2 regions of the Streptomyces sp. NPDC006368 genome follow, and region 2 is predicted to be linked to the other one. Evidence: riboswitches for the same ligand, from Rfam matches in the RefSeq annotation. Region 2 holds a riboswitch; the other holds the start of a gene.

The links. A riboswitch is a leader RNA that binds a small molecule or an ion and turns the genes downstream of it on or off. The one in region 2 is predicted to bind cyclic di-AMP.
Region 1: linked by a shared signal. The riboswitch ahead of ABZZ38_RS23600 (LysM peptidoglycan-binding domain-containing M23 family metallopeptidase) and the one ahead of ABZZ38_RS01340 (NlpC/P60 family protein) in region 2 are both predicted to bind cyclic di-AMP.

What each region holds. Positions count from the first base shown of each region.
Region 1 covers NZ_JBEXQK010000037.1:46,038-51,044, reverse strand. Annotated here, with positions in the region: gene ABZZ38_RS23605 (SGNH/GDSL hydrolase family protein) at 361-1,176, opposite strand; gene ABZZ38_RS23600 (LysM peptidoglycan-binding domain-containing M23 family metallopeptidase) at 1,318-2,208, opposite strand; cyclic di-AMP (ydaO/yuaA leader) riboswitch at 2,213-2,374, opposite strand; gene ABZZ38_RS23595 (tyrosine-protein phosphatase) at 3,030-3,845, shown strand; gene ABZZ38_RS23590 (DUF6126 family protein) at 3,849-3,965, opposite strand; gene ABZZ38_RS23585 (XRE family transcriptional regulator) at 4,050-4,673, opposite strand; gene ABZZ38_RS23580 (aspartate aminotransferase family protein) at 4,731-5,007, opposite strand, start outside.
Region 2 covers NZ_JBEXQK010000001.1:264,302-269,308, forward strand. Annotated here, with positions in the region: gene ABZZ38_RS01330 (NlpC/P60 family protein) at 1-420, opposite strand, end outside; gene ABZZ38_RS01335 (hypothetical protein) at 709-1,062, shown strand; gene ABZZ38_RS01340 (NlpC/P60 family protein) at 1,076-2,326, opposite strand; cyclic di-AMP (ydaO/yuaA leader) riboswitch at 2,325-2,482, opposite strand; gene pcrA (DNA helicase PcrA) at 2,682-5,007, shown strand, end outside.

The sequences.
Region 1 (5,007 bases), on a different contig from region 2:
GGATGTCCGGCCCCGGGCGGATCGCATCCGGCGGAGGCCTCGTACGTCGTACGCGTGCAAGGTCGTCCACCACACGGCCCGCGCACGCGCTTCAGCCGCGCCGTGCGACGGCCCCCGCGGCGCGCGTACGACGAGGGGCACGACCCGGTCCGCGCGAGGGGGCGCAACGCGCGCGTGCTCCGTGCCGGTCCCCGGTTCCGGCCGCCCGTCGCCCCGCGGGCAGTGACGGAGTACGCCGGGGCCATGACGGCCCGCCCGCCGGCAAGCCGGGGCCCGGGCCCACGGGTTCGTGCCGGGGCGTCGGCCCGGTCTCCGGGCCGGGACCCGGGCTGGTCACCGGCCCTGAAGCGCCATCGGGCCCTACAGCGGCAGCAGGTCCGGGCGCTTCGCGGAGACGTGGTCGCCGGACGACTCTCCGCGCAGACGGCGGCCGATCCAGGGCACGAGGTACTCGCGCGTCCACTGGATGTCGTCGCGGCGCACCTCGAGGGTGCCGCGCGGCGGCAGCGGGGGCCAGGGCTGGTCGGGGTCGGCGGGGATCGGCAGGCCCAGCACCTGGGCGGCCCGCAGGGCGACGCGCGTGTGCCCCTCGGGGGACAGATGGAGCCGGTCCGCGTCCCAAGCGCGCCTGTCCTGGACGGACTTGAGGGACCAGAGGTCGAGTACGGGGCAACCGTAGCGGTCGGCGACGGCGCGGACGTGGCCGTTGTACGTGGCGATCTTGCCGCGCAGGTGGCGCAGCACCGGCACGCCACGGGTGTCGAAGCCGGTCGTCACCAGGACGGTGCCCACCGCGGACGTCAGGTCGACGACGGCGCGCTCGAAGCGTTCCGCCACATCGTCCGGGTCGCTGCCGGGCCGGATGATGTCGTTGCCGCCCGCGCAGAAGGTCACCAGGTCGGGGGCGAGTTGCTTCGCCCGCGGGACCTGTTCCTCGACGATCTGGTCGAGGAGCCGTCCGCGGACGGCGAGGTTGGCGTACCGGAACGCCTCGGGATCCGGCACCCGGTCGGCGAGCAGCACCGCCAGGCGGTCCGCCCAGCCGACGAACGTCCCACCGGGACCGGGGTCTCCGACGCCCTCGGTGAAGCTGTCACCGATCGCCGCGTACGACCCGAATGCGTCACTGTCTCTGAAGGTCGAATCGTCTGCCACGAGAACCCATCTTTCACCCATCGATGTGACCTACGCGACCGTAAGGCGGGGTTGACGGAGGGTGAGAAACACCACCGGTCAAGATTCGCCCAAGCCGGAATACGCCTCTGCCCGGCACCAGGGGTGCCGGGCAGAGGTCGGGCTTCACGCCCGCCGGGTGTCTCAGATGGAGACGCCGTGCTGGCGGAGGTACGCGAGCGGGTCGATGTCCGAACCGTAGCTGGGGCTGGTGCGGATCTCGAAGTGCAGGTGCGGACCGGTGGAGTTGCCCGTGGAGCCGGACAGGCCGATCTGCTGGCCGCCGCTCACGCTCTGCCCGGAGGAGACGGAGAGGGAGGAGAGGTGGGCGTACTGCGAGTAGTTGCCGTCGGCGTGCTTGATGACGACCTCGTTGCCGTACGAACCGCTCCAGCCGGCGGAGACGACGGTGCCGGGGCCGACGGCCTTGACGCTGGTACCGGAGGAGGCCGTGAAGTCCACACCGGTGTGGTAACCGGAGGACCACATGGAGCCAGAGGCGCGGTAGGGCGTGCTGACGCCGGCGGAGACCGGGGCGGTGAAGCCCGAACCGCTGGTCTCGGCGGCGGGCTGCGCCGGGGCGGCCTCGGCCTTGGCGGCGGAGCGGGAGGCGCGGGTCTCCTCACGGGTGTCGGCGGCCTTCGGCTTGGCCGCGGCGGGCTTGGCCGTGGCGGGCTTGGCCGCGGACTTGGCGCCGAGGGTGAGCTTCATGCCCGGGAGGATGAGGGAGGGGTCCTCACCGATGACCTCGCGGTTGTCCTTGTACAGCTTCTGCCAGCCGCCCTTGACGTTCTTGTTGTGGGCGATCTTGGCGAGATAGTCGCCGGCGACGACGGTGTACGTGCGGGGCGCGGCCTTCGCGGCGGCGACGACCTGCTGCGGGGCGGCGGTCGGCGCGGCGGTCTTCTCCACGGCGTGGGCGCCGGTGGCGCCGAGCAGCGGGATGGCGATGGCGGCGCCACCGGTACCGGCGGCGACGAAACCACGGGTGATCGTGCTGGACTTGGGACGGCGGTGCTTACCCTTCGCGGGCATGGCGAATTCCTCTCCGGCGCCTGCGAGGTGAGCTGTCGGGTTCGGGCTGGAGATGCCCGGTCGCGTGGTCGACGCGACTTCACCCCAAGCCGGTCCCGGGATTTCGGGATCGGCGTACTACCTGGTTCCCCCGCTCCTGCCACGCGTGAGTGGGTGCGAATTCCGGGCCGGCGGCAGGATTCGGCGGTCCGGCCGGATTGCCGTGACCGTAAAGCAGTCGGGTCGACGCGAACAAGCCACGCCTTTCCGAAAGGCATTCATTTCCGGACCGGCGCATCGGAATCACGGTCACCCTCCGTGGATTACGGATCATGTATCCCCTTTGCGGGCAAGGGATTTGCGCGCGGCTCCCGGCCACGGACCGTCACGCTTATGACGCTGCTCACGTGCCCCGTCCCATCTCCCTTGGTACTGGGGCACGTTATACCGAACAGCCCAATACGGACAGAACCGTCATTCGCAATCGATCCCCCCAGGAGTGCGGGGTAAAGCGCTGAAGTGTCCGCTTTCGCGGCATTCATACAAGGCCGCCCCCGACAACGCCACCGGGCCGGCCCACACCACCAGGCCGGCCCGCGCCTCCGGCCGGCGCCGAGCCCGCGCCACTCGAGAAGGAGCAAACGGCGCAAGGCGGACCAATCGCACCGCGCGAGCCATGCCCGCTCCGGCCCCGGCCGACCCCCTGCATCCCGGTCTCCGCACGGCGTATCCGCACGGCGTTCCGGGCCGCACGGAGATGATTGCCCGGGGTATCGATGTCGTATCGTCGGATCGCGACATCGTCGGCGACCAGCGCCGACGGCAGACGCGGAGGAGCCCCCGTGACGCAGCAGCTGCCGCACATCCCGTCGACCGAGGAGCCCGAACTGACCGGGGTGCGCAACTTCCGCGACGTGGGCGGACTGCCGACGGTGGACGGGCGGCGCGTCCGGTACGGCCGTCTCTTCCGCAGCGGCCACCTCGCGCACGCCACCGGCGAGGACGCGGCGTTCCTGGGCTCCCTCGGACTCCACACGATCTTCGACTTCCGCAACGCCGCCGACCAGCGGCTGGAGGGCCCCGACGTGGCCCTGCCCGGCGTACGCAACGTGAACATCCCCCTCTCCGACCCGGCGGACGGCGCCGAATTCTGGCGGATGGTCCGCGACGGGGACCTCGACCAGCTCCGCGAGATCCTGGCGGACGGCAAGGGCGCGGCCCGGATGTCGCACGCGTACCGCGCGATCATCCAGGACCGCACCGCCGAGCACAGCCGGGTGCTGCACGCCCTCGCCGAGGACAGCGTGCCGGCCCTGATGCACTGCGCGGCCGGCAAGGACCGGGCGGGCCTGTCCATAGCGGTGACGCTGCTCGCGCTCGGCGTCGAGCGCGAGGCGATCGAGGAGGACTACCTCAAGTCGAACGACCCGCACCGCCGCTACAAGGTGCGCCGCAGCGACACCACCGCCTCCGGGATGTCGCCCGAGGTGCTGGAGCTGCTCAGCCCGCTCTTCGACGCCCGGATCGAGTACCTGGCGACGGCGTTCGCGACGATCGAGGAGACCTGGGGCACGACCGACCGGTACCTTTCCGAGGGCCTGAAGCTGGCGCCCGAGACCCGCGAGCGACTGCGCGAGCGGCTCCTCGACGAGGGGTGAGCCCTACTCGGCCCCGAGCGCGAACAGCAGATAGAGGAACGCCGCGAACAGGTGGCCCGCCACCAGATACGCGAAGAGCCGGATGACGAGCCCTCGCGGGAACTTCCACTCCTGGGACATGGCCGGGTGCCTCTCTCGGGCGGGTGCGAACGACGGGTGCGGGCGACGGGTGGCCACCGCGGGTGTGAGCGGCGGGCGGCGCCGTCAGCGGCGCGGGGCGCAGCCGCCGAGGCAGAGATCGGCGGCGGGGCTCTGCAGGAGGGTATGGACGAAGAGCAGCTCGGCCCCGTCCCGTCCGGCCGCGGCGATCCGGTGCGGGGTGAGTGAATCGAAGTGCGCGCTGTCGCCGGGGTCGAGGACGTGGACGGCGTCCCCCAGGGCGAGCCTCACCCGCCCCTCCAGGACGTACAGCCACTCCTCCCCCGGGTGAACGCGGACGAGGTCGCCCCGGCTCTCGTACGGCACCTTCACGCGCAGCGCCTGCATGGCCCGGCCCGGGCCGCCCGCCTGGTGGTACGTCCACCCGTCGGCCTCGACGGGCTCGGTGCGCCCGGCCCGGACGATGGGGTCCCGCTCCGGCTCCACCTCGCCGAGAAGCCCGGAGACGGTCGTACCGTAGATGCGGGCAAGCCCCAGGAGCATCGGCAGCGAGGGCTGGCGGCGCCCGGTCTCCAGCCGGGACAGGTGCGCCGGCGACAGAGAGGCGCGCCGGGCGGCGGCCTCCAGGGTGAGGCCGCGGCGGCGGCGCAGGGCGCGCAGCTGGGGCGCGACGTCCGGCAACAGGTCGGGCACGGGTTCCGGGGACGGCTCCCCGGGCGAGCTGGGCATGCGTCCATTGCGCCAGGAAATGACCTCCAGGGCAATTTTCTTGCCCCGGAGGCAAAATCAGCGGTTGGCCAGGGCCTGTTCCATCAGGGTCCTGCCGAAGTCCCACATGAGGCCGCCCCCGGCGTGCGCCTCGTCCATCACGGCCGTGAAGGCGTCCATGAAACGGTCCACCTCCCGCGACCCGATGATCAGCGGGGGAATCAGTTTGATCACTTCCAGCCGGTCGCCGGACACCTGGGTGAGGATGCGGTGCCGCCGCAGCAGCGGTACGACCACCATCTGCGCGAAGAGGCCCTTGCGGGCCGCCTGGAGCATCGTCCAGCGGCCGCGCAGC
Region 2 (5,007 bases):
CCGGTCGGCGAGGGCGGCGCCTTCGAGGTACGCGTCGGGGTCGCTGGAGAGCGCGAGCTGGAGGGCGGGGTCGAGGCCGCCCTGGCGGTACTGGGCGGTGGCCACCGAGCCGAGGGCGTTGCGGGTGGTGTTGAGCCGCTGGGTGCGGCGGGCGGCCTCGTCGCGGAGGGCGTCCAGGGCGGCGCGGGCGGTGTCCGCCTGTTCCTTGGCGCCGTTGTACCGCTCGGTGGCCACCTCGGCCTCCTGGTACAGCCGGTCGACCCTGGCCTTGACCTCGGCGGGGGAGAGCCGGGGCTCGGCGTGGCCGGCGCCCTCGAAGAGGGAGACGGTCGCGGCCCCGGCGAGGGCGAGCGTGGCGGCGGTGCGGCCGGCCGCCGATCCGCTCAGCGGCCGTCGCCTGGGCTTCCGGTGCGCTGCCACGAGGGCGGTCACTTCCCTTCCCTTGAGCCTGCTGCGGGGTGGCCGGCTGCCGCCCGGGAGTCCGGGCGGCGGTGGGGAGAGCCGGCCACCTGCGGAAGGACGCTAAACGCGTGGGTCAGGAGGGGGAGACGGTGTGACCGTTATTGGTCGCAGGTGAGAGTTCGAGGCCCGGTTTCTTTGGCGCCGATGCCGCCGGAATCCGTCATTCCGTATCAGCTGTGACCGATGCGGCGAATGAGACAACCCCGCCCGGCGGCCGGTGATATGGCCCCGGTTAGGCTCCGCCCCATGGACGTACTCATCAATGTCTTCGTCGCGTTGCACATCATCGGCATCGCCTCCCTGCTGGGCGGGTTCCTGGCCCAGATGAAGGCGATGGGCGCGGGTACGGCGCGCTTCACGCCCGCGATGCTGCACGGCGCGCTGACCATGCTGGTCACGGGTGTGGCCCTGGTCGGCCTCAACCAGGCCGACGACCAGACCGTGAACAACATCAAGATCGGTGTGAAGCTGGCCGTCCTGGTCGTCATCCTCGGTCTGGTCTACGTCAAGCGCGACGAGGAGAGGGCCGACAAGGCGCTCTTCGGCGCCGTCGGCGGCCTGACCGTCGCGAACATCTTCATCGCCACGCTCTGGACCTGACCTCCGCCGCCCGTCAGGCCGGGCGGACGACGCCGTGGATCGGCATGAAGAAGATCGATTCCTCGCGCACGTTCGTGCCCGGCTTCGAGGCGTGGATCATCATGCCGTCGCCCTGGTAGATGCCGACATGGCTGCTGTCGTCGTGGAAGAACACCAGGTCGCCGCGGCGCAGCTCATCGGTCGGGACCCGGGTGCCGACCTCGGCCTGCTCCCACGTGGTGCGCGGCAGGTCGACGCCCGCCGCCTTCCAGGCCGCCTGGGTGAGGCCGGAGCAGTCGTACGAGCTCGGACCGGTCGCCCCCCGGACGTACGGCTTGCCGATCTGGGCCCGGGCGAAGGCCACCACCTTGTCCGCCTTGGTGGTGGAGGCGCCGTCGTGGCCGCCTTCCCCCGGCGGCCGGGCCTCCCTCCGGCCCCGCTGCTCCTGCTCTCGCGCCTCCCGCTGCCGCGGCCCGCAGGCCGCTTCCACCACGGCCCGGACCTGCGTCTGTTCCCCCGTCCCCGCCTCCGCCTCGCGCTGCGTCGGCACCTCCGGGCGCGCCCTCTCCTCCGCCGTCAGCTGTGACAGCAGGGCGCGCGCCTCGGCCAGCTTGCGCTGCACCGCCTGCTTGCTGCTCCGCAGGGATGCCGGGGAGGCGGCGAGCGACTCCGAGCCCTTCGCCGCCTCGACGCGCAGCTCGGCCGCCGCGACCCGCTGCGTCGGCAGGTCGGTGAACGCCTGGTGCCGCTGCTCGGCGATCCGGTCCCTCACCTGCGTCCGGTCGGTGAACGACCGCGGGTCGTCCGCGAAGACCAGCGCCGCGGCCGGGCCGATCGTCCGCGGCGTTCCCGGCGTTCCCGGCGTTCCTGGCGCCCCTGCCGTTCCTGACGCCCTTGACGCCCCTGCCGTTCCTGCCGTTCCCGGCCGGGACGGTGCCGCCGTGTGATCACCGAGGGCGCGGCGCGTCTCGTTCACCGCCTGCGCGCGTCCGGCGGCCCCGTCGAATATCCCGTCGACCGTGCGCCGCTGCCGGTCGGTGGCTTCGTTGGCCTTGGTGTACTGCTGCGTCGCCGTGTTGCCCGCCTGCCGGTAGAGATCGTCGACTTTCCGCTGTACCTCCTCGACGGTCGGCTGCACGGGCACGGAAGCGCCGGCGGACTGCGAGGACAGCAGGGTCGTGACGGAGGCGAGGGCTGCCGTCGTGACCCCGACGGCGGGGGAGTGCGTACCGAACGTGCGGGTGGTGCGGCTGCGCGGCTTGCGATGCGACGCCAAGGCCGGCATCTCCTTCCATGGGCCGCCTACCGGGTTAGCTGTCGGGTTCGGGCGGAACGGAAGGTGCCCTACGACCCGCGGATACGGTCGATTCACCCCATGACGCACGTGGGTCCCCGGTTCCGAACTCCCCGAGCGGGAGGCCGGATTCGGCGGGAGCGGTCCGATCGGCGTGGTTCGCCGATGAGGGAACGGTCCGCTTGGGCAGGCACGCTAGCCAACCTGTGGCGGTGCTGTGAAGGATGATGTGCGATATGCCCGATACATTTTCGTGACCTTGACGCTCCGCGTTGTCCTGAACGCAAGAGGTGGTGAAGCCGGTTCGGCCACGGCTGTCGGTGGGGCGGCCTAGACTCGATAGGCGATGAGCAGCCTCTTTGACGACAGCTTCCTGGCGGGCCTCCGGAACCACGGTTCCGAGGAGCCCCCGCCCCCGCCCGAGGACTCCGATGACCACACCCCGGTCGCGGAGGAGGTCCCGCATGACCTCTTCGGGGACCACTTCGACGTGCCCCCGGCCCGGGAGGCGGCAGACGCGTACTACCGCGACGGCGCCCCGCGCCCCGTCGTGGACGCCGCCGCGCTGCTGGAGGGGTTGAACGAGCAGCAGCGCGCCGCCGTCGCGCACACCGGCTCGCCGCTGCTCATCGTCGCCGGTGCCGGGTCCGGCAAGACCCGGGTCCTCACCCACCGCATCGCCCACCTGCTGGCCACGCGCCACGTGCATCCCGGCCAGATACTGGCGATCACCTTCACCAACAAGGCCGCCGGCGAGATGAAGGAGCGCGTCGAGCAGCTCGTCGGCCCGCGCGCCAACGCCATGTGGGTCATGACCTTCCACAGCGCCTGCGTGCGCATCCTGCGCCGCGAGTCGAAGAAGCTCGGCTTCACGTCGTCGTTCTCGATCTACGACGCCGCCGACTCCAAGCGGCTCATGGCGCTGGTCTGCCGTGACCTGGACCTGGACCCGAAGCGCTTCCCGCCGAAGTCGTTCAGCGCCAAGATCTCGAACCTGAAGAACGAGCTGATCGACGAGGAGGCCTTCGCCGACCAGGCCGCCGACGGTTTCGAGAAGACGCTCGCCGAGGCGTACCGGATGTACCAGGCGCGGCTGCGCGAGGCCAACGCCCTGGACTTCGACGACATCATCATGACGACGGTCCACCTGCTCCAGGCGTTCCCGGACGTCGCCGAGCACTACCGCCGCCGCTTCCGCCACGTCCTCGTCGACGAGTACCAGGACACCAACCACGCCCAGTACACCCTCGTACGCGAGCTGGTCGGCACGGGGTACGAGGACCTGGACCCGGCCGAGCTGTGCGTCGTCGGTGACGCCGACCAGTCGATCTACGCCTTCCGCGGCGCGACCATCCGCAACATCCTCCAGTTCGAGGAGGACTACCCGGACGCCACCACGATCCTGCTGGAGCAGAACTACCGCTCCACGCAGACCATCCTGTCGGCCGCCAACGCGGTGATCGAGCGCAACGAGAGCCGCCGCCCCAAGAACCTGTGGACCAACGCCGGCGAGGGCTCCAGGATCATCGGGTACGTCGCGGACACCGAGCACGACGAGGCGCAGTTCGTCGCCGACGAGATCGACCGGCTGACGGACGCGGGCGACGCGAAGGCCGGCGACGTCGCCGTCTTCTACCGCACGAACGCCCAGTCCCGCGTCTTCGAGGAGATCTTCATCCGCGTCGGCCTGCCGTACAAGGTCGTCGGCGGTGTGCGCTTCTACGAGCGCAAGGAGGTGCGGGACGTCCTGGCGTACCTGCGCGTCCTCGCCAACCCGGAGGACAGCGTCCCGCTGCGCCGCATTCTCAACGTGCCCAAGCGCGGCATCGGTGACCGCGCCGAGGCGATGATCGAGGCCCTGGCCCTGCGCGAGAAGATCACCTTCCCGCAGGCGCTGCGGCGCGTGGACGAGGCGTACGGCATGGCGGCGCGGTCCGCGAACGCCGTGAAGCGGTTCAACACGCTGATGGAGGAGTTGCGCACGATCGCCGACTCGGGCGCCGGTCCGGCGGTCGTCCTCGAAGCGGTCCTGGAGCGCACGGGCTATCTGGCGGAGCTGCAGGCGTCCACCGACCCGCAGGACGAGACCCGCATCGAGAACCTGCAGGAGCTCGCCGCCGTGGCCCTGGAGTTCGAGCAGGAGCGGGGCGAGGAGCCCGGCACCCTCGCGGAGTTCCTGGAGCAGGTCGCGCTCGTCGCCGACTCCGACCAGATCCCGGACGAGGACGAGGAGGGCTCCGGCGTCATCACGCTGATGACGCTGCACACCGCCAAGGGCCTGGAGTTCCCGGTCGTCTTCCTGACGGGCATGGAGGACGGCGTCTTCCCGCACATGCGGGCCCTCGGCCAGACCAAGGAGCTGGAGGAGGAGCGGCGCCTGGCGTACGTCGGCATCACGCGCGCCCGTGAGCGGCTCTATCTGACCCGGTCGTCGATGCGCAGCGCCTGGGGGCAGCCTTCGTACAACCCGCCGTCGCGGTTCCTGGAGGAGATCCCGGGCCAGTACGTGGAGTGGCGGCGCACGGGCCCGATGGCCGCTCCGGCCGGTCCGACCGCCGGGATCACGTCCTCGCTGTCGTCGTCGCGTTCCCGCTCCGGCCCTTCGGGCTTCGCCACCCGGCGGACCACGGACAAGCCGGTGATCTCGCTCACGGTCGGGGACCGGGTCACGC